Regions from separate parts of the Klebsiella sp. WP3-W18-ESBL-02 genome, predicted to be linked through region 2. Evidence: predicted binding sites of a transcription regulator. Region 2 holds the regulator's gene; each other region holds the start of a gene.
What was found. Region 2 encodes PurR, which represses purine synthesis genes. Its sites were predicted from a motif close to CANGCAAACGTTTGCNTG; they were not measured.
Positions count from the first base shown of each region.

Region 1: H7R56_RS00745 (nucleobase:cation symporter-2 family protein) is a predicted target of PurR. The motif match lies at 3,503-3,520, and genes of this name have one in related genera.
Region 3: purM (phosphoribosylformylglycinamidine cyclo-ligase) is a predicted target of PurR. The motif match lies at 6,177-6,194, and genes of this name have one in related genera.
Region 4: purL (phosphoribosylformylglycinamidine synthase) is a predicted target of PurR. The motif match lies at 3,668-3,685, and genes of this name have one in related genera.

Region 1 is NZ_AP021972.1:154,692-162,617, reverse strand. Features, by position in the region: gene H7R56_RS00760 (MIP/aquaporin family protein) at 1-474, shown strand, start outside; gene glpK (glycerol kinase GlpK) at 496-2,004, shown strand; gene gltS (sodium/glutamate symporter) at 2,089-3,291, opposite strand; gene H7R56_RS00745 (nucleobase:cation symporter-2 family protein) at 3,574-4,965, shown strand; gene H7R56_RS00740 (AsmA family protein) at 5,087-6,790, shown strand; gene H7R56_RS00735 (OprD family outer membrane porin) at 7,121-7,926, shown strand, end outside.
Region 2 is NZ_AP021972.1:2,351,607-2,359,532, reverse strand. Features, by position in the region: gene H7R56_RS11155 (C40 family peptidase) at 18-836, shown strand; gene sodB (superoxide dismutase [Fe]) at 959-1,540, shown strand; gene H7R56_RS11145 (MFS transporter) at 1,617-2,783, opposite strand; gene H7R56_RS11140 (cytochrome bd-I oxidase subunit CydH) at 2,942-3,031, opposite strand; gene purR (HTH-type transcriptional repressor PurR) at 3,326-4,351, shown strand; gene punR (DNA-binding transcriptional activator PunR) at 4,370-5,281, opposite strand; gene punC (purine nucleoside transporter PunC) at 5,394-6,587, shown strand; gene cfa (cyclopropane fatty acyl phospholipid synthase) at 6,887-7,926, shown strand, end outside.
Region 3 is NZ_AP021972.1:1,429,281-1,437,206, forward strand. Features, by position in the region: gene H7R56_RS06815 (sensor domain-containing phosphodiesterase) at 1-550, shown strand, start outside; gene ppx (exopolyphosphatase) at 503-2,050, opposite strand; gene ppk1 (polyphosphate kinase 1) at 2,054-4,114, opposite strand; gene purN (phosphoribosylglycinamide formyltransferase) at 4,445-5,083, opposite strand; gene purM (phosphoribosylformylglycinamidine cyclo-ligase) at 5,084-6,121, opposite strand; gene bglK (beta-glucoside kinase BglK) at 6,408-7,298, shown strand; gene H7R56_RS06845 (6-phospho-beta-glucosidase) at 7,311-7,926, shown strand, end outside.
Region 4 is NZ_AP021972.1:1,345,844-1,353,769, forward strand. Features, by position in the region: gene H7R56_RS06480 (MurR/RpiR family transcriptional regulator) at 1-545, opposite strand, end outside; gene yfhb (phosphatidylglycerophosphatase C) at 772-1,407, shown strand; gene tadA (tRNA adenosine(34) deaminase TadA) at 1,439-1,987, shown strand; gene mltF (membrane-bound lytic murein transglycosylase MltF) at 1,989-3,515, opposite strand; gene purL (phosphoribosylformylglycinamidine synthase) at 3,761-7,648, shown strand.

The sequences.
Region 1 (7,926 bases), 2.2 Mb from region 2:
GTAGAAAGCCTTGAGCTGGCGGGTATTTTCTCCACCTATCCAAACCCGCATATCAATTTTGTGCAGGCATTCGCGGTAGAAATGGTGATTACCGCTATCCTGATGGGCGTTATCCTGGCGCTGACCGACGATGGCAACGGTATTCCGCGTGGGCCGCTGGCACCGCTGCTGATTGGCCTACTGATTGCAGTTATCGGCGCCTCCATGGGCCCGTTGACCGGCTTTGCGATGAACCCGGCGCGTGACATTGGGCCAAAAGCCTTCGCCTGGCTGGCAGGCTGGGGCGACGTCGCCTTCACCGGCGGCAAAGATATCCCGTATTTCCTGGTGCCGCTGTGTGCGCCAATCGTGGGCGCGGCGCTGGGCGCATTCAGCTACCGCAAGCTGATTGGCCGTCACCTGCCCTGCGACACCTGCGAGGTTGAAGAGCCGAAAGCGGCCTCCAGCCAGAATCAACACAATGCTTCGCTGTAATCTGACTACGGAACGTTCATTATGACTGACAAAAAATATATCGTTGCGCTCGACCAGGGCACCACCAGCTCCCGCGCCGTCGTTATGGATCATGACGCCAATATCATCAGTGTTTCACAGCGCGAATTTGAACAAATTTATCCAAAGCCAGGCTGGGTTGAGCATGACCCTATGGAGATTTGGGCGACCCAGAGCTCCACGCTCGTCGAAGTGCTGGCAAAAGCCGACATTAGCTCTGACCAGATTGCCGCTATCGGTATTACCAACCAGCGTGAAACGACCGTCGTGTGGGAACGCGAAACCGGTAAGCCGATTTACAACGCCATCGTCTGGCAGTGCCGCCGTACGGCGGATATCTGCGAGCAGCTCAAGCGCGACGGTATGGAAGAGTACGTGCGTAGCGCCACCGGCCTGGTGGTCGACCCGTACTTCTCCGGAACCAAAGTGAAGTGGATCCTCGACCACGTTGAAGGCTCCCGCGAGCGCGCAAGACGCGGCGAACTGTTGTTCGGCACCGTCGACACCTGGCTTATCTGGAAAATGACCCAGGGCCGCGTGCACGTTACCGATTACACCAACGCTTCGCGCACCATGCTGTTCAACATCAACACCCTTGAGTGGGATGACAAAATGCTGGACGCGCTGGATATTCCGCGCGCCATGCTGCCGGAAGTGCGCAAGTCATCCGAAGTGTACGGCCAGACCAACATCGGCGGCAAAGGCGGTACCCGTATTCCTATCGCCGGGATTGCCGGTGACCAGCAGGCGGCGCTGTTCGGCCAGCTGTGCGTGAAGGAAGGGATGGCGAAAAACACCTACGGCACCGGCTGCTTTATGCTGATGAACACCGGTGAAAAAGCGGTGGCTTCCAGCCACGGCCTGCTAACCACCATCGCCTGCGGCCCGCGCGGTGAGGTGAACTACGCGCTGGAAGGTGCGGTGTTTATGGCTGGCGCTTCTATTCAGTGGCTGCGCGACGAGATGAAGCTGATTAGCGACGCCTTCGACTCCGAATACTTCGCCACCAAAGTGAAGGACACCAACGGCGTGTACGTGGTACCTGCGTTTACCGGCCTCGGCGCACCGTACTGGGACCCGTACGCTCGCGGTGCCATCTTCGGTCTGACCCGCGGCGTGAACTCGAATCACATTATCCGCGCGACGCTGGAGTCTATCGCCTACCAGACGCGTGACGTGCTGGAGGCAATGCAGGCCGACTCCGGCATTCGTCTGCACGCCCTGCGCGTCGACGGCGGTGCGGTTGCCAACAACTTCCTGATGCAGTTCCAGTCCGACATTCTGGGCACCCGCGTAGAACGCCCGGAAGTCCGTGAAGTCACGGCGCTGGGCGCGGCCTACCTTGCTGGCCTGGCGGTCGGCTTCTGGCAGAATCTGGATGAGCTGCAGGAGAAAGCGGTCATTGAGCGCGAATTCCGCCCGGGCATTGAGACAACCGAGCGTAACTTCCGCTACAGCGGCTGGAAAAAAGCGGTGAAACGCGCGCTGGCGTGGGAAGAGCACGAAGAATAAGACAACGTGCAGAGGTATGTAGGCCTGATAAGCGAAGCGCCATCAGGCAAAAAAATGCCGGAGCCGACCTCCGGCATTTTCACATTAAGCAAACATCGGCAGCATCAAATACAGCTTAATCACCAGGGCATTGACGATATCAATAAAGAACGCGCCGACCATCGGCACCACCAGGAACGCCGTATGCGACGGTCCAAAACGCTCGGTAATAGCCTGCATATTGGCAATCGCCGTAGGCGTCGCGCCTAAACCAAAACCACAGTGCCCCGCGGCCAGCACCGCCGCATCGTAGTTTTTGCCCATCATCCGGTAGGTCACGAAAATGGCGTACAGCCCCATTGCCATTGCCTGCGTGGCCAGAATCACCAGCATCGGCAGCGCCAGCGACGCCAGCTCCCACAGCTTCAGGCTCATCAGCGCCATCGCCAGAAACAGCGACAGGCTCACGTTGCCCATCACCGAAACCGCGCGTTCAAACACGCGATAAAAGCCCAAAAGCGCCATCCCGTTGCTGAGGATCACCCCCACAAACAGCACGCAGACGAAGGTTGGCAGCTCCAGCGCCGTGCCTGCCAGCAGTTGCGCAATGACTTTACCTGCCGTCAGACAAATAGCGATCATGGCGATCGTTTCAATCAGCACCAGCGAGGTAATGCTGCGCCCGACGTCCGGTTTTTCAAACGCCGTCGGTACGGCCTGGTCATCCGGCGTTCCATTCGGCGACGACGAATGCTTCACCAGATAACGCGCCACCGGGCCGCCAATCAGGCCGCCGAGCACCAGACCAAACGTGGCACAGGCCATCGCCACTTCGGTAGCATTGGCAAACCCGTAGCGCTCGATAAACAGTTTACTCCACGCCGCGCCGGTACCATGACCGCCGGAGAGAGTAATAGAACCGGCCAGCAGACCCATCAGCGGGTCCAGCCCCAGCAGCTTCGCCATACCGATGCCCAGCGCGTTTTGCAGCAGCAGCAGCCCGACCACCACGATCAGGAACGTACCCAGCACTTTGCCGCCCGCGCGCAGGCTGGCGATATTAGCATTCAGGCCAATGGTGGCGAAGAACGCCAGCATAAGCGGGTCCTTCAGGCTCATGTCGAAGTCAATCTCCCAGCCGATACTCTGCTTTAATACCAGCAGCGCGAGCGCGACCAGCAGGCCGCCCGCAACGGGCTCGGGGATAGTGTATTTTTTGAGAAGGGGGACACTCTGGACCAGCTTGCGTCCGAGCAGCAACACCAGCGTTGCGGCAACGAGCGTCGATAAGGTATCAAGATGAAACATAATTACAGCTCCTTACTAAACGCATGATCCATTCATACGCGACCAATTTCCGATGTCGAGATCGCCTCCTCATGAGACGTCGGCCCAAAGTTTAAGCTCGAAAAGCGCGAAAGTGATAGAAAAAGGTACGATTTGTCCTCATTTTCGTTAAGCGACCCGATTAAGCCCTGCTTTTTGTCCGCCTATTTTCCGCAATTTTTCATGGTTACTGAATGCAACCGTTTGCTTTTACCAACCAGTCGGCTAAAATCGCCACTTTTCCACCACGAGATAGCCTCTGAGATGTCCTCTAACACACTCGATCAAGCCAATGCGCAACCGATTGCGCATAAGCAAACCAGCGAACTGATTTACCGCCTGGAAGACCGTCCGCCGCTTCCGCAAACCCTGTTTGCCGCGCTCCAGCACCTGCTGGCGATGTTTGTGGCGGTGATCACCCCAGCGCTGCTGATCTGCCAGGCTCTCGGCCTCCCGGCTCAGGATACCCAGCACATTATCAGCATGTCGTTATTCGCTTCCGGTGTGGCATCTATCATTCAGATTAAAGCCTGGGGCCCGGTGGGTTCCGGTCTGCTGTCGATTCAGGGCACCAGCTTCAACTTCGTGGCGCCGCTGATTATGGGCGGCACGGCGCTGAAAACCGGCGGTGCGGACGTGCCAACCATGATGGCAGCGCTGTTCGGTACCCTGATGCTGGCCAGCTGTACAGAGATGGTGTTATCTCGCGTACTGCATCTGGCACGTCGCGTGATTACGCCGCTGGTCTCCGGCGTGGTGGTAATGATTATCGGCCTGTCGCTGATTCAGGTCGGCCTGACCTCCATCGGCGGCGGCTACGCGGCGATGGCCAACAATACCTTCGGCGCGCCGAAAAACCTGCTGCTGGCGGGCGTGGTGCTGGGCATGATTATTCTGCTTAACCGTCAGCGTAACCCGTACCTGCGCATCGCCTCACTGGTCATCGCCATGGCGGCGGGCTACCTGCTGGCATGGTTCCTCGGCATGCTGCCGGAAAACACCACGCCGTCGAACACCAGCCTGATTATGGTACCGACGCCGTTGTACTATGGCTTAGGCATCGACTGGAACCTGCTGCTGCCGCTGATGCTGGTGTTTATGATCACCTCGCTGGAAACTATCGGCGACATTACCGCCACCTCTGACGTTTCCGAGCAGCCGGTCTCAGGCCCGGTCTATATGAAACGCCTGAAGGGCGGCGTGCTGGCAAACGGCCTCAATTCCTGCGTCTCTGCGGTGTTCAATACCTTCCCGAACTCCTGCTTTGGCCAGAATAACGGTGTGATTCAGCTAACCGGCGTCGCCAGCCGCTATGTGGGCTTCGTGGTGGCGCTGATGCTGATCGTCCTCGGCCTGTTCCCGGCGGTCAGCGGCTTTGTGCAGCACATTCCGGAACCGGTACTCGGCGGGGCAACGCTGGTGATGTTCGGCACGATCGCCGCGTCGGGCGTGCGCATTGTCTCGCGCGAACCGCTGAACCGCCGCGCCATCCTGATTATTGCGCTGTCGCTGGCCGTGGGTCTGGGCGTTTCTCAGCAGCCGCAGATCCTGCAGTTCGCCCCGGACTGGCTGAAAAACCTGCTTTCTTCCGGCATCGCAGCCGGCGGTATCACCGCTATTATCCTGAACCTGATCTTCCCGGCCGAAAAAGAGTAACCCTCTGCGCGGCAGTGGCAACGCCCACTGCCGCCGACATCGAATAATACGATTCCCGCCTTGAGGATTGCGCATAAATCATGCATAACAGGTTTATGTGCCCTTCTCAGGACGGAAGATCATGAAATTTCTTGGAAAGCTCATTATCTGGCTGCTTATCGCCCTGCTGCTGGTGATTCTGGCCTTCTACTTTCTGCTGCAAACGCGCTGGGGCGCGCGCCATATCAGCCAGTGGCTAAGCGACAACACGGCATGGCAGGTGACGTTCGACGCCATGGATCACCGCTTCTCCTCCCCTTCGCACATCCTGCTGCAAAACGTCACCTTTGGCCGCGACGGTAAACCCGCCACGCTGGTCGCGAAAAGCGTGGATATTGGCCTGAGCTCACGGCAGATTACCGATCCGCTGCACGTCGACACCATTCTGTTACAGGACGGTACGCTGAACCTGCCGCCCGCCGCCGCGCCGCTGCCGTTTGCCGCCGATCGCCTACAGCTCAGTAATATGGCGCTAAACAGCCCGGAAACCGGCTGGGCGCTCAGCGCACAGCGCGTTTCGGGCGGCGTGATGCCGTGGGCGCCAGAAGCGGGTAACGTGCTGGGGAAAAAAGCGCGGATTCAAATGAGCGCCGGTTCGCTATCGCTGAACGGCGTGCCCGCCACCCAGGTACTGATTGAAGGCGAGATTAACGGCGGCGAAGTCACCCTGACCACCGTCGGCGCGGATATTGCGCGCGGTTCACTCACCGGCAACGCCCGCCGTAGCGCCGACGGCAGCTGGGTCGTGGACAATCTGCGCCTCAACGACATCCGCATGCAAAGCGATAAACCGCTGCGCGACTTCCTTGCTCCCCTGGCCACCGTGCCATCGCTACAGATTGGCCGCCTCGACGTCACCGATGCCCGCCTGCAGGGGCCAGACTGGGCGGTGACCGACCTCGACCTGAACCTGCGCAACCTGACGCTCAGCCAGGGCAGCTGGCAGAGCACCGACGGTAAAATATCACTCAACGCCAGCGAATTCATTTACGGCTCGCTGCACCTGTTCGACCCGATCCTCAACGCCGAATTCTCGCCGCAGGGCATTGACCTGCGCCAGTTTACCTCACGCTGGGAGGGCGGCATGGTGCGCAGCGCTGGCCACTGGTACCGTAACGCCAATGCGCTGGTGCTGGATGACGCGGTGTTCGCCGGGCTGGAGTACACGCTGCCGGAAAACTGGAAAACGCTGTGGATGGAACAGCTGCCGCCGTGGCTGGAGAGCGTCACGCTGAAAAAATTTGGCGCCAGCCGCAACCTGGTGATTGATATCGACCCTGACTTTCCATGGCAGGTGACCGCATTAGACGGCTACGGCGCCAATCTGCAGCTGGTGAAGGGCCACCGGTGGGGCGTATGGGGCGGTAGCGCAACGCTCAACGGCGCGGCGGCAACCTTCAACCGCATTGACGTGCGTCGCCCGTCAATGCGGTTGAACGCCGATGCGTCGAACGTGAATATCAGCGAACTGAGCGCCTTTACCGAGAAAGGGATTCTGGAAGCCACCGCCACGGTATCACAGCAGCCGCAGCGCCAGACAAGTATCACGCTCAACGGCCGCGGCGTACCGCTGAATATTCTCCAGCTGTGGGGGTGGCCTGCGCTGCCTATCGACGGCGATGGCAATATTCAGCTTACCGCCAGCGGCAGCGTACAGGCGGACGCGCCGCTGAAACCCACGGTGAACGCAAAGCTGCATGCGGTGAATATGGCGAAGCAGGAAGTTACCCAGCAGATGCAGGGTGGCGTGGTTTCGGTCGCTGCCGGCGCGCCGGTTACGCCATAACCTAAGGGGGCGGAAACGTCCCCACCCTGCACGATTGACTATCCAATCAGTGCGGTTTAGCGCTAGCGCGGCAATCAGTGCTATCTTTCGCTAATAAGCCACATAGATAGCACTTTCCTCTTTATTTTAATCGCCCTTATCGTGGTTAAACCAACATCAATCACGAATCCAGTGTCAACCGCCAACACAGAAAAGCAAACGTTTGCTTTTGGGTCTGGATCACAACCATCCCGATGACGATAATCGCAGCCCTGCACGCTGCCGCCGCGTCTACCAACCCGCGGCGCACGCGCACTTTTCTTTTTTTATCTCTGTAGACAAGGTATTAGCATGAAGACGTATCGGGCAGCAGGTGCCGTCAAACCATCACGATTCGCCGGTGGTCTCACCGCCCTGGCCGCACTTGCCGCACTGGCGCTTCCCGCCAGCGCAGAAGCCGCCCTCTCATTTAAGCCCGACAGCGCCTGTTTTGATGCCGAAGGCAACGTCAGCAGCCTGAGCGACGCATTCAGCTGCGGTAAAGTCAGCGGCAGCGTTCGTGCACTGTATTACACCACCCACAATGCGTACTTCGCCAAAGGGTTTAACCAGGACACCGTGAGTTACGGCGGCTTCGTGAAGTATGAAACGGCCCCGCTGTATGGCTTCAACGTTGGCGTTAGCGGTCTGTTCCTGCGAGGGATCGACCACCCGCCGGAAGATCGCGTCATCAGCGATATCGGCGACAACCAGACCAACATCGGTGAAGCCTACCTCAACTGGCGCTACGGTGATTTTCGTCTCACCGGCGGCAACCAGCGCCTGGATTTACCGTTCGTCGGCGATTACGACTGGCGCATCACGCCAATTCTCTATCAGGCGCTGGATATGCAGTACGGTAGCGGCGACGACTTCCTGCACGCCACCAAAATCTGGCGTTACAAGGGCTGGGGGAGCGACCAGGTTCAGCGCACCACCGCCTACAGCGACGTGACCGAAGAAACCAACGGCATGTGGGCCGTCGGCGCGGGCCGTCACCTGATGTGGGATGACAAAAAGCTGACCGGCCAGATGTGGTACGAAAGCTACGCCGACTTCTCCAACATCTTCTACGCCGAAGGCCACCTCCAGTGGCAGCAGGCGCTGTTTACGCCGGA
Region 2 (7,926 bases):
ACTCAGAGGGTTGTTCAGTGGCGCAGATAAAAAAATGGTCGATCACGCTCTGTGCATTGTTGTTTACATCGTTATCGTTCACGCCGTTGGCGCATGCAACAGGGCATGCCAAAACACCGACGGCGCAAAAATCACTTCCCGTTAAGGGCAGTGAACGCAAGAAAAAGAATACGGTCAGCAAATCAACCAGCAAGAAAAAAACCAGCACCGTCGCGAAGAACAAAACCGCACCCGCGGTCAGCAAAGCGAAAAAGGCCGCTACCCCTTCACGTAAAACGGTCGCCAGCAAAACCCGCAAAGCCAGCGCGGTAAAAACCGCCAGCGTCGTGACAACCTGCAAGGCGACCCGCAAAGGGCATAAAAAAACCTGTACCACCAGCAAAGTAGAAAGTCAGCCCACCACCATCGCCCAGGCGCATAAAGTTCGCGTGCAGAAAGCGCAAAAAACCGCCATGAACAAACTGATGGGCCAGTTGGGTAAACCCTACCGCTGGGGCGGCAACTCGCCGCGTACCGGTTTCGATTGCAGCGGTCTGGTTTACTATGCTTATAAAGATCTGGTGAATATCCGTATTCCACGTACCGCTAACGAAATGTACCACCTGCGCGATGCCCGCCCGGTTGACCGCAGCGAGCTGGAAAGCGGTGATTTAGTCTTCTTCCGGACCCAGGGTCGCGGCACTGCCGATCACGTCGGCGTGTATGTTGGTAACGGTAAATTTATCCAGTCGCCTCGCACCGGTCAGGACATCCGCATTACCTCGCTGAGCGAAGACTACTGGGTACGCCACTATGTCGGCGCCCGTCGCGTGGTAACCCCGAAGACGATTCGTTAATTACTTACCCCGTTTGTTAATAAACGGGGTAAGCTTATCTTTTATCTCACCTTTTAATTTGCTACTCTATCCCCACTCAATACAAGGTTATTGAGAGTAAAAATAATAAAAGGAGAGTAGCAATGTCGTTCGAATTACCTGCATTACCGTATGCCAAAGACGCCCTGGTTCCGCATATTTCTGTGGAAACGCTTGAGTATCATTATGGTAAACACCACCAGACTTACGTCACCAACCTGAACAACCTGATCAAAGGCACCGCCTTTGAGGGTAAAACGCTCGAAGAGATCGTACGCACCTCTGAAGGCGGCGTGTTCAATAACGCGGCTCAGGTCTGGAACCACACCTTCTACTGGAACTGCCTGGCGCCGAACGCCGGTGGCGAACCGACCGGTGCCGTTGCAGAAGCGATTAACAAATCCTTCGGCAGCTTCGCCGACTTCAAAGCCCAGTTTACCGATGCCGCAGTGAAAAACTTCGGCGCAGGCTGGACCTGGCTTGTGAAGAAAGCTGACGGTTCTCTGGCCATCGTATCCACGTCTAACGCCGGCACCCCGCTGACCACCGACGCGAAGCCGCTGTTGACCGTCGACGTGTGGGAACATGCTTACTATATTGACTACCGCAACGCCCGCCCTAACTACCTGGAGCACTTCTGGGCTCTGGTGAACTGGGCGTTCGTGGCTGAAAATCTGGCTGCGTAAGCACAAAAAACCCGGCGTTGCCATGCTTCGCCGGGTGATATGCCATCGCGCAGAAGGCTTGCCTTCTGCGTTTTTTTTACTCGCTGACCAGCGCCTGCGCACCACGGCGACGGCCGCTGAAGAACACGACCGCCAGCGCCAGCGCAGCAACGATCGCCCCCATCACCGGTACAAAGCTGTAGCCCAGCCCGCCCGATATAACCGCACCGCCGGCCACGGCCCCCAGCGCATTACCGAGGTTAAACGCGCCAATATTCACCGACGACGAAAGCCCCGGCGCTTCGTGTGCTACCCGCATCACGCGCATCTGTAGCGGCGGCACCACGGCAAACGTTGCCGCGCCCCACACCACCATGCTAAACGCCGCCCCCACCTGGCTCTGCGCCAGCCAGGGAATGGCCAGCATAATGGCCATCAGCAGCAGCAAGAAACCTTTGAGCGTACCGCTAACCGAGCGGTCAGCAAATTTGCCGCCAAGGAAGTTGCCAATAGAGAAGCCAACGCCAATCAATACCAGCATCAACGTAATAAATCCCGGCGTGGCGTGCGTCAGGGTCCGCAATACCGGCGAAATGTAGGTATAAAGCGTAAACATCGCACCAGCGCCGAGCACGGTGGTCAGTAAGGCAGAAAGTACCTGTGGGCGCACCAGTACCGCCAGCTCACGCTTAACGTCCGGTTTTTCCCCTGCCCCACCCTTCGGCAGCGACAGCCACAGCCCCGCCATGGCGACAATCCCAAGGCCAGCGGTCGCCAGGAACGACATGCGCCAGCCAATGGTTTCACCCAGCCAGGTCGCCGCCGGAACGCCGCCGATATTGGCAATTGTCAGGCCCATAAACATGGTCGCTACCGCGCTCGCCTGCTTATGCTTCGGCACAACGCTCGCGGCAACCACCGACCCCAGACCAAAGAACGCGCCGTGGTTGAGGCTGGTAATAATGCGCGACAGCATCAGCGTGGTGTAGTCAGGCGAGATAGCCGACAGCACGTTACCAAGGGTAAAAATCGCCATCAGGAAAATCAGCGCATTGCGCCGCGCGCGATGAGACAACAGCAGCGTCATCAGCGGGGCCCCGACCATCACGCCCACGGCGTAGGCGCTGATCAACATTCCAGCGGCGGGAATAGAGACGTCAACGCCCTTCGCAATGACCGGCAGCAGCCCCATGGGCGAAAATTCGGTGGTCCCTATGCCAAAGGCGCCAATCGCCAGGGCAAGCAGGGGATAATTGACTTTCATGCAAAAACTCCGGTTGGCCGCGCACAGCTGGCGGCATGACAACATAGGGCAAAAGCATGACATCAATCACAGAAAATCAGAAGTGTACAAAACAGCAAAAGATTATTGCTAATTTGATAACAATTGACGGGAGGGAGCGAACTCCCTCACCGGAGGAATTAATGCAATACGGCGGTCAGTGCAGCGGCAACAATGAGCGCAAGCGTAATAATGGTAGTGGTGAGCGACAGCTTAAGTTCGGTACTCATCAATTTTTCTCCTTTTTATTGCCACAGTGAAACTGAGCTTACTCATTTTTGCACAGATAATCGTAAAAATCTTCACAGATTTAGCAGGATGTTGTTTTTTGCTCTTCCACTTTGCGTCGGGATACGTCAAAATTCGACGCTTATTTATAAGCGTACCGGCCATTGACCCCCTCCTGTCGTCCTGTATCGTTTTCCCGGCGAATCGCAATTCACAAAATTGCGTCAGGGTGTGTGAAGGCAAACGTTTTCCTTTCGATTTTTTCAGGGGCAGGCCAGGGTCTGGAGTGAGATGGAATGGCAACAATTAAAGATGTAGCGAAGCGCGCAAACGTTTCCACTACAACCGTATCACATGTAATTAACAAAACGCGTTTTGTCGCCGAAGAGACGCGTGAAGCGGTCTGGGCGGCGATTAAAGAACTGCACTACTCGCCGAGCGCCGTTGCCCGCAGCCTGAAGGTCAACCACACCAAATCCATTGGTTTGCTGGCCACCAGCAGTGAAGCAGCCTATTTTGCCGAAATTATTGAGGCCGTAGAGAAAAACTGCTTCCAGAAAGGGTATACCCTGATCCTCGGCAACGCGTGGAACAATCTTGAGAAGCAGCGCGCGTACCTGTCAATGATGGCGCAAAAGCGCGTCGACGGTCTGCTGGTCATGTGCTCAGAATACCCGGAGTCACTGCTCTCCATGCTGGAAGAGTATCGTCACATTCCAATGGTGGTGATGGACTGGGGCGAAGCCAAAGCCGATTTTACCGACTCGGTTATCGATAACGCCTTCGAAGGCGGTTATATGGCGGGCCGCTATCTGATCGAACGCGGCCATCGCGATATCGGCGTGATCCCGGGCCCGCTGGAGCGCAATACCGGCGCAGGCCGTCTGGCAGGCTTTATGAAAGCGATGGAAGAAGCGCAGATTAACGTACCGGCAAACTGGATTGTTCAGGGCGACTTTGAACCAGAATCCGGCTACCGGGCGATGCAGCAGATTCTGTCCCAGCACCCGCGCCCAACCGCCATCTTCTGCGGCGGCGATATTATGGCCATGGGCGCACTGTGTGCCGCCGATGAAATGGGGCTGCGCGTGCCGCAGGATATTTCGCTGATCGGGTATGATAACGTGCGTAACTCACGTTTCTTCACCCCCGCGCTGACCACTATCCATCAGCCGAAGGACTCGCTTGGCGAAACGGCCTTTAACATGCTGATGGATCGCATCGTCAGCAAGCGCGAAGAGTCACAGTCAATTGAGGTGCACCCGCGCCTGATTGAGCGTCGTTCTGTGGCCGACGGTCCATATCGCGACTACCGCCGTTAATCGCGTTCTGCGAGCGCCCTATACGGGCGTTCGCAGCCACTCCTCGTTCAGCGTCTCACTATCCCCCAGATACTCCAGCAGCCAGCTTAATGCCGGTGACGCTTCACTTTGCTGCCACGTGAGGCAACAGGCGGCATCCGGGAACGGGTTCTCCAGCGTCAGTGCGACCCACTCTCCGCTCTCCAGCCATGGCTGAGCCAGATGCCCCGGCACCATCGCCGCACATAAGCCGGCGGAAATACAGGTTTCTGACGACGCCCAATCCGGCACCACCACGCGTTTTTGGTTATCCAGCAGCCAGGTCGTACGCTTAGGCAGCGAACGTGAGGTATCCTCGCGCACCAGTGACGGCCAGTTGCGCAGTACATCATCGCTGAGCGGCCCATCCAGACGCGCCAGCGGATGTGCGCTGGACACCACGCAGTGCCAGTTGAGCATTCCCATATCCCTAAAAGCAAAGCGCCCCCCGACCGGAATCGCCTGCGTGGCGCCAATCGCCAGCTCGACGCGGCCGTCCGCCAGCGCATCCCATACGCCGTTAAAGACTTCCTGGTAAACAATCAGCTCAACGTCGCTAAAGTGACGGTAAAAATCGACGATCAGCTGGCGCGTACGCTGTGGCTTAACAATATTATCAACGGCAATCGCCAACTGGCCACGCCAGCCGTTGGCAATCTGCTGGCACTGCTGGCGGGTGATCTGCATTTTTTTGATAACAGACCGCCCTTCTTTCAGGAACCATGCCCCGGCAGGCGTTAATTCCACGTCGCGATGACGGCGTTCAAACAGCGGTACAGCCAGCCACTCTTCCAGCTGTCGTACCGTATAGCTTACCGCAGAAGGCACACGATGCAGTTCCTGCGCGGCGGCGCTAAAGCTACCGTTACGCGCTACCGCATCAACGACTTCAAGAGAATATTCAGACCACATTTTCTGCCTGCAAAAAATTTGAATCCATGGCTCAAATATTAGCGTTTCACAACCCTGAATGCACTCTCTACACTCGGCGGCAAGGTTAATATCAGATAATAAAGGGCAATTTATGCAACCTGGGAAAGGATTTTTAGTCTGGCTCGCGGGGCTGAGCGTGCTGGGTTTTCTGGCCACCGACATGTACCTGCCTGCTTTTGCTGCCATTCAGCAAGACCTGCAAACGCCGGCCTCGGCGGTCAGCGCCAGCCTGAGTTTGTTCCTGGCCGGCTTCGCCGTCGCGCAGCTGCTGTGGGGGCCGCTGTCTGACCGCTATGGCCGCAAACCCATTCTGCTGGCGGGCTTAACCATTTTCGCCGTGGGCTGTCTGGGGATGCTGTGGGTCCGTGACGGCACTACCCTGCTGGTGCTGCGCTTTGTGCAGGCGGTCGGTGTATGCGCCGCAGCCGTTACCTGGCAGGCAATGGTCACCGACTACTATCCGGCCCAGCGTACTAACCGCATTTTCGCAACCATCATGCCGCTCGTCGGGCTGTCACCCGCGCTGGCACCGCTGCTTGGCAGCTGGCTCCTGGTCCACTTTGACTGGCAGGCCATCTTTGCGACGCTGTTTATTATCACGCTGGTGCTGATGCTGCCGGCTTTTCGTCTCAAGCCCGCGCACAAAAAGCACGCCGTCAACGGAGAAAAGCTGACGTTTATGCGCCTGCTGCGCAGTAAAGACTATCGCGGTAACGTACTTATCTACGCCGCCTGCTCCGCCAGCTTCTTTGCCTGGTTGACCGGCTCGCCGTTTATCCTGCACGAAATGGGCTATAGCCCGACCGTCATTGGCCTGAGCTATGTGCCGCAGACAATCGCGTTCCTGATTGGTGGCTACGGTTGTCGCGCCGCACTGCAAAAATGGCAGGGTTCACAGCTGCTGCCATGGCTGCTTGTCGGGTTCGCACTGAGCGTCGTGGGAACCTGGGCCGTCGGCCTGGCCCGGGATGTGTCGCTGAGCGCACTGCTGATTCCGTTCTGCGTGATGGCCACCGCTAACGGCGCTATCTATCCGATCGTCGTGGCACAGGCGCTGAAGCCGTTCCCACAGGCCACCGGTCGCGCGGCGGCGTTGCAAAATACGCTTCAGCTCGGTCTGTGCTTCCTGGCCAGCCTGGCGGTATCGACACTGATTGCGACTCCGCTGCTTACCACTACCAGCGTGATGCTGGTAACCGTAGTGCTGGCCGGTATCGGTTACGGCATGCAGCGCGCCGCCCGTCGCGCCGAACGCCAGGCTGACGCCGCTGCGTCCCACGTCTGAATATTCCTCGCATCAATACCTCCATAAATGATTAGGGCGCTAAGTTTTTTTGTTGAATCAAGGCACTTAGCGTCCTATACTGGATCGGCATCACATAATTAGTATACATTGAACTTATTATGCGGGAGCAGGACGGCTTCCCCTTAAACCACGGATTGGCTTTCGGCAAGGGGTTCTTCCCTTCCTCTGTGCTACGTCGGATAGCAGGCTCACGAATTTTTCGTGACATTTCTCACAAACCAGAAAAAAGCGTCTACGCTGTTTTAAGGTTCTGATCATCAGGTCGGGATGGAGAAGCTATGAGCTCATCGTGTATAGAAGAAGTAAGCGTACCGGATGACGACTGGTATCGTATCGTTAGCGAGCTGCTAAACCGAGCAGGCATTGAAATTAACGGCAATGCCTCCTGCGATATTCAGGTTAAAAATCCGCGTCTTTTTAAACGAGTTTTACAGGAAGGTTCGCTGGGTCTTGGCGAAAGCTATATGGACGGTTGGTGGGAATGCGATCGTCTGGATATCTTCTTCGACAAGGTACTGCGCGCCGGACTTGAAAACCAACTCCCCCATCATTTCAAAGATACGCTGCGCGTGGCCGGTGCGCGTTTGTTTAACCTCCAGAGCCGCAGACGCGCCTGGCAGGTGGGCAAAGAGCACTACGACCTCGGCAACGATCTCTTTAGCCGCATGCTCGACCCTTTCATGCAATACTCCTGCGGCTACTGGAAAGAGGCTGAAAACCTCGAGCAAGCCCAGCAGGCCAAGCTTGAGCTTATCTGCCAGAAGCTGCAGCTGGCGCCGGGAATGCGCGTGCTGGATATCGGCTGCGGATGGGGTGGCCTGGCAGCCTATATGGCGAAAAACTACGGCGTGACCGTCAAGGGCGTCACCATTTCCGCTGAACAGCAGAAGATGGCGCAGGCGCGTTGTGAAGGGCTGGACGTTGAGATTTTGCTCCAGGACTACCGCGACTTAAACGATCAGTTCGACCGCATCGTGTCCGTCGGCATGTTTGAGCACGTTGGGCCAAAAAACTACGACACCTATTTCTCCGTCGTTGACCGCAATCTCAAGCCCGATGGGTTGTTTTTACTGCACACCATTGGTTCGAAAAGAACCGACAACAATGTCGATCCGTGGATCAACAAATACATCTTTCCGAATGGCTGTTTACCGTCCGTGCGCCAGATTGCCGTCGCCAGCGAACCACACTTCGTGATGGAAGACTGGCACAACTTTGGTGCCGACTACGATACCACGCTCATGGCCTGGCATAGCCGTTTCCTCGCCAGCTGGCCGGAAATCGCCGACAATTATTCTGAACGATTCAAACGCATGTT
Region 3 (7,926 bases), 920 kb from region 2:
GCGTCTGGCACTGAATCTTGCGCCCTCCACGGCGAGCGGGCTGGGGTTTGCCCGACGGGTTGCCGAACTGTTGGAACAGCACGGTATTGAGGCGTGGCAGCTGGTGTTTGAGATCACCGAAAGCCATTCGTTGGTCAACGTTGAGCAGGCGCGGCGCACGCTGAGCGAACTGCGGGAGCTGGGCTGTCGGGTGGCGATCGATGACTTTGGTACGGGCTATGCCAGCTACGCGCGGCTTAAGCACATCAGCGCCGATATTCTCAAAATTGACGGCAGCTTTATTCGCAATATTGCGACCAGCAGTCTGGACTACCAGATTGTGTCGTCAATTTGCCATCTGGCGCGGATGAAGAAAATGCGCGTAGTCGCTGAGTACGTGGAAAACGACGCTATTCATCAGGCGGCGATTGCGCTGGGCATTGATTATCTGCAGGGGTACAGCATTGGCAAGCCAGCTCCCCTGGAGGAGCTGGCGGCAGTGAAGACAAGCGAAAACGTGGAATCAAGCCGCGACAGTTTCGTCGGGGGCTCGCTCCTCGGTGATTTTTAACAGCCAGCCGGTAACGCTTTCCCAGTATTCCTGCTCTTTTTCCAGATCGAGCAGGACCAGCGCGTTGTGGGTAAACCAGTCATACGGGAAGCACAGCGTCCAGTGGTTCGCTTCGGTCGTGAGCTTCAGCGTTGGCGGCGTCGTTGTCGCCTGACGCTGGTTGTTTAGCAGCACGCCCAGGCGCAGCAGCTGGATCATCGGCAAGAACTGTTTCTTCTTAAACAGCGTAAAGCGCGGCAGCTCGTCGAGCTTAATCGCTTTGCGGTGGAAGCGCACCAGCGTCGCCATCAGGTACTGCTGTTCCTGATTAAAACCGGGTAAGTCACTGTTTTGCAGAATATAGGCCGAATGGCGGTGCATGCCGCTGTGGTTAATATTCAGCCCCACTTCATGCAGCATGGAAGCCCACTTCAGTAGCGCATTGAGCTGCGGATTGCCCAGCTTGGGGTTCTGTTCCAGCCACTGGTCGTACATTTGCATGGTGGTTTCCAGCACCCGCTGGGCCTGCTCGCGATCGATGTTGTATTGGTTCGCCAGGCTTTGGGCGGTGCGGCTACGCACGTCCTGGTGGCGAAAGCGGCCTTCCATTTCGTACAGCACGCCTTCGCGCAGCGCACCGTCGGATAAACGCAGCTCTTTTATCGCCAGCGCGTCGAAGACGCCGCAGAGAATCGCCAGGCCCGGCACGAAGACGCCTTTACGCTCTTCGGACAGCCCCGGCAGGCTCAGGCTGCTGAAGTTTTTGAACTTCAGCACCTCTTCGACCAGCCTTTCCAGGCGCTCCGGGGTGATAAACCCGTCTTTTTCGCCCATCTCAACCAGCACTTCATGCGCGGCCTTAATGGTGCCGGAGGCGCCCATCGCGACGCTCCAGCCTTGAATACGGTATTGCCATGCCAGGGTTTCCAGCTTCTGCACCGCCGCCAGGCGTGCGCGCTGGAAGTTTTCGCGGTTAATGGTACCGGCAAGGAAGAACTGTTGGCCGAAGCTGACGCAGCCCATGCGGCGGCTTTCTACCAGCTTAGGCTCGAAATCTTCGCCAATGACCAGTTCGGTTGACCCGCCGCCGATATCAATCACCAGCTTACGGCCTTTTTCCGGCTGTGTGTGCTCGACGCCCATGAAAATCAGACGCGCTTCTTCGTTCCCGGAAATAATCTCGATGGGATACGGGATAACTTTTTCCGCCCGCTTGAGGAACTCGGTGGCGTTAGCGGCCTGACGTAACGAGTGCGTGCCCACGATACACACGCTGGACGGGGAGAAGCCCTGCAGGCGCTCGGCGAACAGCGACAGGCAGCTCAGCCCGCGTTCCATGGCCTCTTCGCTCAGCATGTTGTTTTCATTCAGACCATCGGCCAGATGGACGCGCTGCTTCAGACGGCCGATGATCTGCATCGCGCCGTCGACCACGCGCGCGATGACCATGTGAAAACTGTTTGAACCAAGATCAACCGCCGCAAACTCCTGCGGCCGGGGTGCTTTGCTTGTTATTGGCATAGGTTAGTCAGGTTGTTCAAGTGATTTGAGGTAATCGTAAATCGCCTGCTGCGCGCGGACCTTGCGTCGGTTGCCGCGCGGAACATAGCGATTACTCAGTTCTTTATCGATAAAGCGGGCCTTTACCGTGTCGCTAAACAGAATATCAATAATATCGAGGATCCGTTGCTTCAGACGCGGGTCGAGCAGCGGCGTCGCCACTTCGATACGGTAGTCGATGTTACGGGTCATCCAGTCAGCGGAAGAGAGATAAACGCGTTTATCGCCGCCGTTCTCAAAAATATAGACGCGATCGTGCTCAAGGAAGCGATCGACAATGCTGATAACGCGAATATTTTCGCTGATCCCTTCCAGTTCGGGAATTAACGAGCACATCCCGCGGATCAGCAGGTTCACCTGGACGCCGGTGCTGGAGGCGGCATACAGGCGATCGACCAGCCCTTTATCTACCAGGTTGTTAAGCTTAAGGGTGATCCCGGCCGCCATGCCGTTCTGGGCGTTGGCAATTTCGCGATCGATCATCTCGTACAGCAGACGACGCGAGTTCTGCGGCGACACCAGCAGATAGTCGAAGTTGACTGGGCGATACGGGTTCTCGATAAAGTTAAACACCCGGCGGACTTCGTTGGTGATGCGCGCGTCGGCGGTCAACAGCGAGTAGTCGGTATAAATACGCGCAGTTTTTTCGTTAAAGTTACCGGTGCCGATGTGGGCGTAGCGCACCACGTCGTCACCTTCTTTACGTGATACAAGGAACAGTTTGGCGTGAATTTTCAGCCCCGGCGCGGAGAAAATAACGTGCACGCCCGCTTCGGTGAGGCGTTTCGCCCAGTGGATGTTGGCTTCTTCGTCGAAGCGAGCCTGTAGCTCAACCACCACCGTGACTTTCTTACCGTTGTGCGCGGCGTGGATCATGGCATCAATAATGCGCGAGTCTTTGGCCACGCGGTAGATGTTGATTTTAATCGCCAGTACGTTGGGGTCGAACGAGGCCTGACGCAGCAGCTCCAGTACGTGCTCGAACGTGTGGTACGGATAGTACAGCAGCACGTCGCGCTCGCGGATAGCGTCAAAGCCGTTGCGGAATTTATCGAACCAGACGTGACGCAGGCGCGGCAGCGGCTTGTTGACGAGGTTAGCTTTGCCGACGTTCGGGAAGCCGATAAAATCTTTAAAGTTATGATAGCGGCCGCCCGGCACGATGGAATCGTAGCGGGAGATCGTCAGCTTTTTACGCAGCATTTCGACCATGGCGTCCGGCATATCACGCTGATAAACAAAGCGCACCGGCTCGGCGGTCAGACGCTGCTTGAGGCTCGAGGACATGAGCTCCATCAGGCTCGACTCCATCTCGTGCACCAGGTCGTACTCGGCGTCACGGGTCATTTTCATGGAGTAGGCGTTGAGGGCATCGTAGTCGAAGAAGCCCTTAAAGATATCGTCCAGGCAGTAGCGCAGAATGTTATCCAGCAGGATCATCGGCTTACGGCGGCGTGGGGTTTCCGGCGGCAGATTAACAAAGCGTGGAACTTTGTCCGACGGAATTTCCAGCAGCGCGTAGTTGATTTCGTCGCCGCGAATGATTTCGACCGCCAGGTAGGTGTAGTCATCTTTAAGGAACTGCACCAGGTCGGTTTCGCGGTTCAGCAGAATGGGCGTGATGTGCTGGCGCAGGTGCTGTTTGAAGTAATGGCGCAGCCAGCTCTGTTGGTTGACGGACAGCTGGCGTTCGTTAATCAGGAAGATTTGGTTGCGCGCCATTTCCAGCAGCAGCTCGTTGTACAGACCGTCGAACTCCTGATCGGCCTTCAGCACCCGGGCCTGGATTTTGCTCAGCAGATGGCGGGAATGCGTGGTCGTACCCTGTTCTTCGCTAATGATGATGCGGCGCTTCAGCTCGGCAAAGCGAACCTTATAGAATTCGTCGAGGTTGTTGGAGTAGATCCCCAGAAAACGCATGCGCTCAATCAGCGGGTTACTTTTATCTGCCGCTTCCTGAAGGACGCGCTCGTTGAAGGACAACCAGCTCAGTTCTTTTTCGATGTACAGTTTTTCCTGACCCATTACTACTCACACTCCGGTTAATTCACGGGACGCGGCAAAGTCGTCTTGCTGTTTATATTGCTAGCTTTGCCGGGCGATGTCCAACTGTGTCATCTCAGTATGACAGTTATCCTATTTCACCTAACAAAATATTCATATCTGTTTTGATATGTAAGCATTTTTATCCCGTTCCGCATACTGACTCCGCGGGAGAAGGGCATAAAAAAGAGGGCCATAAAGGCCCTCTTTGGTCATCCATGTCGGCTGGATAAGACGTTTACGCCACCATCCGGCAATGTGCTCGCGGCTTGCCTGATGGCGCTCTGCTTATCAGGCCTATCGTGACGGAATTTATTCCGCCGCATAACCGGCTGGCGGCAGCTTTACATTGTCGAGCCAGGCGTGATTGTCATGCATTTTCAGGCGGCCATCGAGGAACCAGCCGACCACCATCGGGTAGATGGCGTGTTCCTGAACCTGTACGCGTGAGGTGATTTCCGCTTCGTCGTCGCCGTCGAAAACCGGCACTTTGGCCTGCAAAATAACCGGCCCACCGTCAAGCTCTTCGGTGACGAAGTGTACCGAGGTGCCGTGCTCCGCATCGCCGTTTTCCAGCGCCTGACGATGAGTATTCAGGCCCGGGTATTTCGGCAGCAGGGAAGGGTGAATGTTAAGCAGCCGTCCCTGATAGTGCTGAACGAAGTCGGCGCTCAGGATACGCATGTAGCCTGCTAGCACCACCACGTCGGGCGCGTAGGCGTCAATTTCGTGCATCAGCTCACGGTCAAAGGCTTCGCGGCTGGCAAACTGACTGGCGGCCAGCGCGTGCTGCGGGATCCCCGCTTCACGTGCCCGCTCAAGGCCAAAAGCGTCGGCCTTGTTGCTGAACACCGCCCGAATGGTGCCATGAATCCTTTTCTGCTCACAGGCATCAATGATGGCCTGTAAGTTGCTGCCGTTGCCGGAAATCAGCACCACGATATTTTTCATTTACTCAATGACCACACGCTGTTCGGAATCTGTGGCTTTGATATAGCCGATTTTCCACGCGTTTTCACCTTTTTCGTTCATCAGCGCGATGGCTTTGTCCGCCTGATCGGCAGCCAGAGCGATGACCATGCCAACGCCGCAGTTAAAGGTGCGGTACATCTCATGACGACTGACGTTACCGGCATCCTGCAGCCAGTTGAACACCGCTGGCCATTGCCAGGAGGATTCGTCAATCACGGCCTGCGTGTTGTCCGGCAGAACGCGTGGAATGTTCTCCCAGAAGCCGCCGCCGGTCAGGTGAGCAATCGCGTGGACGTCAACGCTGGCAATCAGTTCGAGAACGGACTTCACGTAAATACGGGTCGGGGCCAGCAGATGGTCGGCCAGCGTTTTGCCTTCAAGCTGGGTGTCGTCCGGGTTGCAGCCGCTCACTTCAATAATCTTGCGCACCAGCGAATAGCCGTTAGAGTGCGGGCCGCTGGAGCCCAGCGCAATCAGCACGTCGCCGTCGGCCACTTTGCTACCGTCGATAATTTCGGATTTTTCGACTACGCCGACGCAGAAACCGGCCACATCGTAATCTTCGCCGTGGTACATGCCCGGCATCTCGGCGGTTTCACCGCCCACCAGCGCACAGCCTGACTGCAGGCAGCCCTCGGCGATGCCGTTGATGACGCTCGCCGCGGTATCAACGTCCAGTTTACCGGTCGCGTAGTAGTCGAGGAAGAACAGCGGCTCAGCGCCTTGAACGACCAGGTCGTTCACGCACATGGCGACCAGGTCGATGCCGATGGTGTCATGACGCTTCAGATCCATCGCTAAACGTAACTTCGTGCCAACGCCGTCAGTGCCGGAAACCAGCACCGGTTCACGATATTTTTGCGGCAGCGCGCACAGGGCGCCAAAACCGCCTAGCCCACCCATCACTTCCGGGCGGCGCGTTTTCTTCACCACCCCTTTGATACGGTCAACCAGAGCGTTTCCTGCGTCAATATCAACACCGGCATCTTTATAGCTGAGAGAGGTTTTGTCGGTCACTGCAAGTCTCCACGCAATTGCGATAGCAAGAAAAATCGGCGCAATTCTATCAGTCCAGGCAAACGTTTGCGAGCCTATTCTGCACCCAATTTTTTGTGCCTCGGTTTTACCGACTTTGGCAGATAAAATCGGTCAAATATGATACTGCTCACGAAAATGAAACCGGGTACAGCCTTGTCCTTGCATCCGCCACGCGGAATCCACATCATGTGACTGAAACCGGTTTCTGTTTTTGTGGCGTCCGTGGGGGAAACCGAAGCAAAATGGCCAGAAGGGACTGAATGGAATGAACATTGCTGCTTTTGATATTGGGGGTACGGCGTTAAAAATGGGGGTGGTCACCGCCAGCGGTGAACTGCTAAAAAAAGGCAAACAGCCAATCAGCAACAGCGACGGTGAACAGATCCTCGCGGCAATGGAAGGTTGGATTGCCGCTCACCCCGAGTGTGAAGGCATCGCCATCAGCGCGCCGGGCTACGTTAACCCCCATACCGGCTATATCGAAATGGGCGGCGCTATTCGTCGCTTCGATCGCTTTGCCATCAAAGACTGGCTGGAGGAACGCTCCGGGCTGCCCGTGGCCATTGAGAACGACGCGAACTGCGTGCTGCTGGCTGAACGCTGGAAGGGAAAAGGGGCTGAGCTTTCCGATTTCCTGGTGATGACCATCGGTACCGGCATCGGCGGGGCCATTTTCTGTAACAACCAACTGGTGCACGGCGCGCGCTTTCGTGCCGGTGAATTTGGCTATATGCAAACGTCGCGTCCCGGCGCTCGCGATGTTCGCCGCTACTCGATGAATGAAAACTGCACCCTGCGCGTGCTTCGTCATCGCTATGCGCAGCACCTTGGCCTGGCGCTGGAGGCGGTGACCGGCGAAGACATTTTTGACCGCTTCGACGCCGGTGACGCCGTGTGTCAGCGCCTGGTCGCCGAGTTTTTCAACGATCTCGGAACGGGGCTCTATAACCTGGTCAATCTGTTTGACCCACAGACGATTCTTATCGGCGGCGGCATTGTGGAGCGCCCGGGTTTTCTGGCGCTGATGCGCGAGCACCTGGCCTGGTTTGGCATTGCCGACAACATCGATACCGTCAGCCACGGCAACGACGCCGGGCTGATAGGCGCGGTTTACCATTTCAATCAGCAGCATTCGCAGCGACAACTTACTGATTAACGAGGGAAAGATATGTCTGGATTTAAAGCTGGGTTTCTCTGGGGCGGCGCGGTAGCGGCACATCAACTCGAAGGCGGCTGGAAAGAGGGCGGTAAGGGCATCAGCGTCGCGGATGTGATGACCGCCGGCGCGCACGGCGTGCCACGCGAAATTACCGACGGCGTACTGCCGGGAAAAAACTACCCGAATCACGACGCTATCGATTTCTACCATCGCTATAAAGAGGATCTGCAGCTGTTTGCCGAAATGGGCTACAAATGCTTCCGTACTTCCATTGCCTGGACGCGTATTTTCCCCAACGGCGACGAGCTGACGCCGAACGAAGCCGGCCTGCAATTTTACGACGATCTGTTCGATGAGTGCCTGAAGCTCGGCATCGAGCCGGTTATCACCTTGTCGCACTTCGAGATGCCGTATCACCTCGTGACCGAATACGGTGGCTGGCGCAACCGTAAGCTGATTGAATTCTTCGTTCGCTTTGCCAAAGTGGTCTTTACCCGTTACCAGCACAAAGTGAAGTACTGGATGACGTTCAACGAAATTAATAACCAGGCAAACTTCCACGAAGATTTCGCGCCGTTCACTAACTCCGGGCTGAAATACCAACCGGGCGAGGACCGCGAGCCGG
Region 4 (7,926 bases), 1.0 Mb from region 2:
AGATCGTCCTGGGTCATCGCCTGGACGGTGGCCAGTAGGGCGTGCATGTCCAGCTCCGCCACGGCGTTAAAGCCAATTTTCATCAACTTCCAGCTAAAGTTACGCGCCACCAGCCCCGATGCGCCAATGCCGGTCAGGACGATACGTCGCGCGTTACGCAGCAGGTTAACGGTCTCCAGCAGCTTGTCTTCGCTGTTGACGTCCAAAGAGGCGTGCATCGCCGCCACGTTGTCCTTAATCAGCTTCTCACCCACCAGGCGCAGCGGATCGTCGCCGCAAATCTGGTTATGTACCGCGACCGAGTGGGGATTCGCGTTGCTGGCCAGCGCTTCGCTCAGCGCCAGCTTCAGCGCGGGGAAGCCTTTAAAACCCAGCTTCTGGGCGAACTTCACGACGCTGGACTGGCTGACACCCGCCTGGCTTGCCAGCTGCTGTGAGCTTAAGTGACGCGCCAGATCCGGCTGCACCAGAATAAAATCCGCCAGCTTACGGTCGCTTTGCGCCAACTGGGGGTAACGCTGACGGATACTGATTAAACAATTCATAACAACCTCATGGACGCGATAACTCTGCTGCGCCAGAGCAGCAATCTGCTCGTCGGAAAGAATTATGTATTCTATTATAACGGAATATACCGAATTAAATATTCCATGTGTCGGTAAAAACGCAACTCTTTTCGTGCACCAGCGTCGTTGAGACGCCGTTTGGCGAAAGCGGGCGGGCAATCTGCTAGTCTGTGGGCTTGCTCAGTGAGGAATACAGGAGGCTTCTTTGACACGCAATTCTCGCCGCGTGGTGTTTTTCGATCTCGACGGCACGCTGCATCAGCAGGATCTGTTTGGCGCGTTCATCCGCTATCTGCTGCGCCGTCTGCCGCTTAATGCGCTGCTGGTGCTGCCGCTGCTGCCGTTTATCGGCATCGCAATGCTGATCAAAGGCCGCGCGGCCCGCTGGCCGATGAGCGTTCTGCTGTGGGGCTGCACCTTCGGGCGGCGCGAAGCGACGCTCAACGCGCTGGAAGCGAGCTTTATTATCTGGTTTCGTGCCACGGTCACGCCGTTCCCGAGGGTACAGGCGCGTTTGGATAGCTATCTCCAGCATCAGGATGCTGACGTCTGGCTGATTACCGGGTCGCCGCAAACGCTGGTGGAGCGGGTCTACGCTGACGCTCCCTGGCTGGCTCGGGTGAATCTTATCGGCAGTCAGATGCGGCGCGCTTGTGGTGGACGCGTGCTGTCGGTACGCTGCCTGGGGCATGAGAAGGTGGCGCAGTTAGAGCTGCGTCTGGGCGCACCGCTGCGCTTATACAGCGGATACAGCGACAGTAAACAGGATAACCCGCTACTCTTTTTCTGTGAGCATCGCTGGCGCGTAACCCCGCACGGCGAGCTGGAGCAGCTGGAATAGCGGCGCTGCGCTTTGATGGATATTGTGTATAATGCGCCGCGTTTTATCACCTGGAGTCCCGACGTTGTCTGACATTGAACAGAACCATGAATACTGGATGCGCCATGCGCTGGTGCTGGCTAAACGCGCCTGGGAAGAAGGCGAGGTGCCGGTTGGCGCGGTGCTGGTGCATAACAATCAGGTGATTGGTGAAGGCTGGAACCGCCCGATCGGCCGTCACGATCCTACCGCGCACGCGGAGATTATGGCGCTGCGGCAGGGGGGGCTGGTATTGCAGAACTACCGTTTGATTGACACGACGCTGTACGTCACGCTGGAGCCCTGCGTGATGTGTGCAGGCGCAATGGTCCACGGCCGAATCGGCAGTCTGGTGTTCGGTGCCCGCGACGCTAAAACCGGCGCGGCTGGGTCGCTGATTGACGTGCTGCATCACCCGGGAATGAATCACCGCGTTGAGATGACGGAAGGGGTGCTGGCCGATGAATGCTCGGCGATGCTAAGCGATTTCTTCCGCCACCGCCGCCAGCAGCAGAAGGCACTGAAGCAGGCGGCGAAAGCGGCAAATCTGCCGGCGGAATAACTTATTTATGCTTCGACATTAAGAATGACAGCGCGTCGCTGTGGTTCGGCGTCGGCATAAAGGAAAACAGGCCGTAGTGATTACGGTTTAGCTCATCCGGCGAGACCGCCGGATAGGCCTCGGCAATCGCCATCTGTTCGGTGGCCTTCTTCTCTTTTTCCTGCAAATAGCCTACTAGGCTTATCTGATATTTACGGATATTCTCGACGTAGGCGTAGGCCTCGTGGCCGCGCGCGTAGCCGTAGGTCAGCTTGCTGTACCAGGGTTTCTGGCTCAGCAACGGCAGGCGTTGTTTGACATCAGCCCAGCTATCCGGATTCCCCTTCTGTTTCGCCGTTAGCGCACGGGCATCGAGCATGTGGGCATAGCCCATGTTGTAGGCCGCCAGCGCAAACCAGATTTTTTCTTCCTGCGGCACGCTGTCCGGCACTTTGGTCATCATATCCTGTAAATAACGCATGCCGCCGCTGATACTCTGTTCCGCGTCGGTACGGTCGCTCAGGCCTAAACTTTGCGCGGTATTTTTCGTCAGCATCATCAGCCCACGCACCCCGGTGGGGGAGGTGGCCTGCGGGTCCCAGTGCGACTCCTGGTAGGAAATGGCCGCCAGCAGCTTCCAGTCGATTTCGCTGGCATGCTTCTCAAACAGCGGCCGCAGGTCTGGCAGCACGTTATCCACCGCGCGCAGGAATGAGCGGGTATCCACATAGTCGAAATCATCGCCGTGGCCGAGATACTTCTCTTCAAGGCGAGCCAGCGCCCCGTCTTCATTCATATTATTGAAGAAGTCGAGCATGGCCGCGGAGAGCGTGTTGTCGTTGTCTTTCAGACTAAACCAGGTGACGGGCTGTTCGTCAGTGACGTCGAGGGCAACCGCCAGCTCTGGATGGACGCGCTGGAACAGACCGATAGCGACAGAATCGGCGATGGTGTAGCTGAGCTTGCCATCGATGACCGCCTGCATCAAATCTACCGAGCCGCGCTTTTCGTCTACGTTCCAGCTGAGCTCAGGAAACGTCTTCTCTTTTAAGCTTTGCAGATCGTTGATGACGACCTGGCCCGGCGCGACGGTAAGCTGCCCGGCGGTGAGGGTACCCAGGCTGCGGGGACGCGGGCTGCCGACGCGATAAACCAACTGCTGCGACACGGAATAGTAGGTGGGGCCGGCCTGGTAGTTCTGCACGCGCTCGCTGTTGTAAACCAGCCCCGCGGCCAGCATATCGGCGTCGCCGTGGTCCAGATCGTCAAAGAGCTGGCTAATGTTCTGGCGAACGGTGATTTTCAGCTTAACGCCAAGGTAGTCGGCGAACTGCTGGGCCAGCTCATAATCGAGGCCGTAGTCTTTGCCGTTGACCGTGGTGTAGGTCAGCGGCGACAGTATGGTACTGACGCGCAGTTCCCCCCGCTCCTGAATGGCGGCGATGCGATTCTCTGGTTTGCCAAACCAGGGGATTGAGGGCCAAAGGGCCGCTGCCAACAACAGCGTTACAACGCCGATCAGCAGATAATTAATCTTTAGTTTTTTCAAATAGTTAATTCGCTTTGATACCAGTTTGTTTCCCTGATAGCGATGCGGGTTGCTATAGAATGAGCGGCATTTTGCTTAAGATTGCGCCAGTTGGCAACTGATTCGCGAGTCGCGTCACACCGAATGTTAAAGATGGACGATGATTTTATTTCCACGCAAACGGTTTCGTCAGGCCGCAGGATTCTCTATAATAGCCGCCGTTCTCCCCCATTGCGCACACTGAAAGCTGAGAAGACGAGAGACTTATGATGGAAATTCTGCGTGGTTCGCCTGCACTGTCTGCATTTCGTATTAACAAACTGCTGACGCGGTTTCAGGCAGCCAACCTCCCGGTAAGCAATATATACGCCGAGTATGTCCATTTTGCCGACCTGGACGCGCCGCTGACCGAAGATGAGCGGGCCCGACTTGAGCGATTGTTGCAGTATGGCCCAAGCCTGAACAGCCATACCCCTACCGGTAAACTGCTGCTCGTCACTCCCCGCCCTGGCACTATCTCTCCCTGGTCTTCCAAAGCTACCGACATCGCACATAACTGCGGCCTGAATCAGGTGCTGCGGCTGGAACGCGGCGTCGCCTACTATGTTGATGCCGCGAGTCTGACCGCTGAGCAACTCGGCGCGGTGGCGGCAGAACTGCACGATCGCATGATGGAGAGCGTATTTGACTCGCTGCAGGATGCCGAAAAACTGTTTGCTCATCACCAGCCTGCACCGGTTGCCAGCGTGGATCTGCTGGGGCAGGGCCGTCAGGCGCTGATTGATGCCAACATTCGTCTTGGCCTGGCGCTGGCGGACGACGAAATTGACTACCTGCAGGATGCGTTCACCAAGTTGGGTCGCAACCCGAACGACATCGAGCTGTACATGTTCGCCCAGGCGAACTCCGAGCACTGTCGTCACAAGATTTTTAACGCCGATTGGATTATCGACGGTAAACAGCAGCCGAAGTCGCTGTTTAAGATGATCAAAAACACCTTTGAAACCACGCCGGATCACGTGCTGTCTGCCTATAAAGACAACGCCGCGGTGATGGAAGGCTCTGAAGTCGGCCGCTACTTTGCCGACCACAAAACCGGACGCTACGATTTCCATCAGGAGCCCGCGCACATCCTGATGAAGGTAGAAACCCATAACCACCCGACGGCTATCTCTCCATGGCCGGGCGCGGCAACCGGCTCCGGCGGGGAAATTCGCGATGAAGGCGCTACCGGCCGCGGCGCGAAGCCAAAAGCGGGGCTGGTGGGGTTCTCCGTTTCTAACCTGCGTATCCCTGGCTTTGAACAGCCGTGGGAGGAAGATTTCGGCAAACCGGACCGTATCGTGACCGCGCTGGATATCATGACCGACGGCCCGCTGGGCGGCGCAGCGTTCAACAACGAATTCGGTCGTCCGGCGCTGACCGGTTACTTCCGTACCTACGAAGAAAAAGTGAACAGCCACAACGGCGAAGAGCTGCGTGGTTATCACAAGCCGATCATGCTGGCGGGCGGGATCGGCAACATCCGCGCCGATCACGTCCAGAAAGGCGAGATCGTGGTAGGTGCGAAGCTGATCGTGCTCGGTGGCCCGGCGATGAATATCGGCCTTGGCGGCGGTGCGGCCTCTTCAATGGCTTCCGGCCAGTCTGACGCCGACCTCGACTTCGCGTCCGTACAGCGCGACAACCCGGAAATGGAACGCCGCTGTCAGGAAGTGATCGACCGCTGCTGGCAGCTGGGCGATGCCAACCCGATTCTGTTTATTCACGACGTGGGCGCAGGCGGCCTGTCTAACGCCATGCCGGAACTGGTGAGCGACGGTGGACGCGGCGGGAAATTCCAGCTGCGCGACATCCTGAGCGATGAGCCGGGCATGAGCCCACTGGAAATCTGGTGTAATGAATCCCAGGAACGCTACGTGCTGGCGGTAGCCGCTGACCAGCTTCCGCTGTTCGATGAGCTGTGTAAGCGTGAACGCGCGCCGTACGCGGTCATCGGTGAAGCCACCGAAGAGAAGCACCTGACGCTCAGCGACAGCCACTTCGACAATCAGCCAATCGACATGCCGCTCGACGTTCTGCTCGGCAAAACGCCGAAGATGACTCGCGATGTGCAGACGCTGAAAGCGAAAGGCGAAGCGCTTGCCCGTGAACACATTACGATTGCCGATGCGGTGAACCGCGTGCTGCACCTGCCAACCGTGGCGGAGAAAACTTTCCTCGTGACCATCGGTGACCGTACCGTCACCGGCATGGTTGCGCGCGACCAGATGGTCGGCCCGTGGCAGATCCCGGTAGCCAACTGCGCGGTGACCACCGCCAGCCTCGACAGCTACTACGGCGAAGCGATGTCTATCGGTGAGCGTGCGCCCGTTGCGCTGCTGGACTTCGCGGCTTCCGCCCGTCTGGCGGTAGGCGAAGCGCTGACTAACATCGCCGCGACCCAGATTGGCAACATCAAACACATTAAACTCTCGGCAAACTGGATGTCGGCGGCAGGTCACCCTGGCGAAGACGCGGGGCTGTACGAAGCGGTGAAAGCGATCGGCGAAGAGATGTGTCCGCAGTTGGGTCTGACTATTCCGGTGGGCAAAGACTCCATGTCGATGAAAACCCGCTGGCAGGAAGGCAACGAGCAGCGCGAAATGACCTCGCCGCTGTCGCTGGTCATTTCCGCCTTTGCCCGCGTGGAAGACGTGCGTCACACCATCACGCCGCAGCTGGTCACCGAAGATAACGCCCTGCTGCTGATTGACCTTGGTAAGGGCCATAACGCGCTGGGTGCGACCGCGCTGGCGCAGGTCTACCGTCAACTGGGCGATAAACCGGCCGACGTGCGCGACGTTGCGCAGCTGAAAGGCTTCTACGAGGCGATTCAGGCGCTGGTTGCGCAGCGTAAGCTGCTGGCCTATCACGACCGTTCCGACGGCGGCCTGCTGGTGACGCTGGCGGAGATGGCCTTTGCCGGTCATTGCGGCGTGGAAGCTGACGTGGCAACGCTTGGCGACGATCGTCTGGCGGCGCTGTTCAACGAAGAGCTGGGCGCGGTGATTCAGGTTCGTGCCGCTGACCGTGAAGCGGTAGAAGCGATTCTGGCGGCCAACGGCCTGGCAGACTGTGTACACTTCCTCGGTAAAGCCGTTGAAGGTGACCGCTTCACCCTGACTGCCAACGGTCAGCCGGTATTCAGCGAAAGCCGCACTACGCTGCGTATGTGGTGGGCTGAAACCACCTGGCAGATGCAGCGTCTGCGCGATAACCCAGAGTGTGCCGATCAGGAACACGACGCGAAAGCGAACGATAACGACCCGGGCCTCAACGTGAAGCTCACCTTTGATATCGCAACTGACGTGGCGGCGCCTTACATTGCGACCGGTGCGCGCCCGAAAGTGGCCGTGCTGCGTGAACAGGGCGTCAACTCGCACGTGGAGATGGCGGCCGCCTTCCACCGTGCGGGCTTTGATGCCATTGACGTCCATATGAGCGACCTGCTGGCCGGCCGTACAGGTCTGGCTGACTTCCAGGCGCTGGTGGCCTGCGGCGGTTTCTCCTACGGTGACGTGCTCGGTGCGGGCGAGGGCTGGGCGAAATCCATTCTGTTCAACAACCGCGTGCGCGATGAGTTCGCCACTTTCTTCCATCGCCCTCAGACGCTGGCGTTGGGCGTGTGTAACGGCTGTCAGATGATGTCTAACCTGCGTGAACTGATCCCGGGCAGCGACCTGTGGCCGCGCTTTGTACGTAACCATTCTGACCGTTTTGAAGCGCGCTTCAGCCTGGTCGAAGTGGCCAGCAGCCCGTCACTGCTGCTCGCCGGGATGGAAGGCTCACGGATGCCGATCGCCGTTTCTCACGGTGAAGGCCACGTGGAGGTTCGCGATGGTGCACACCTTGCTCAGCTTGAGAGTAAAGGTCTGGTCGCGCTGCGCTTCGTTGACAATTTCGGCAAGGTGACCGAAGCCTACCCGGCGAACCCGAACGGTTCCCCGAACGGTATTACGTCGGTCACCAACGAGAGCGGCCGCGTGACCATAATGATGCCGCACCCGGAGCGCGTGTTCCGCACCGTAGCTAACTCCTGGCACCCGGAAAACTGGGGCGAGGACAGCCCGTGGATGCGTATTTTCCGCAATGCGCGTAAGCAGCTCGGCTAAGACTCACGTTTAACGAATCAAGCCCCTCCTTGTGAGGGGCTTTTTTATCTGCAGGCCGGATAAAGACATTTACGCCGCCATCCGGCAATGTGCGTCGTTCCGCCCGATCAAGAGTGTCGGCAAACCCCGACATTGGTGATGTTATGATGTCGCCAAAAGGAGACATTTAATTCAATGATTTATATGTACTTTTTTGTGATTGATTTTAAGTGTTGTTAATTGGCGACAGTATTACCAAAACCCGCCCAGTGAACTTTCCAGGGTGATTGGTGTATTTT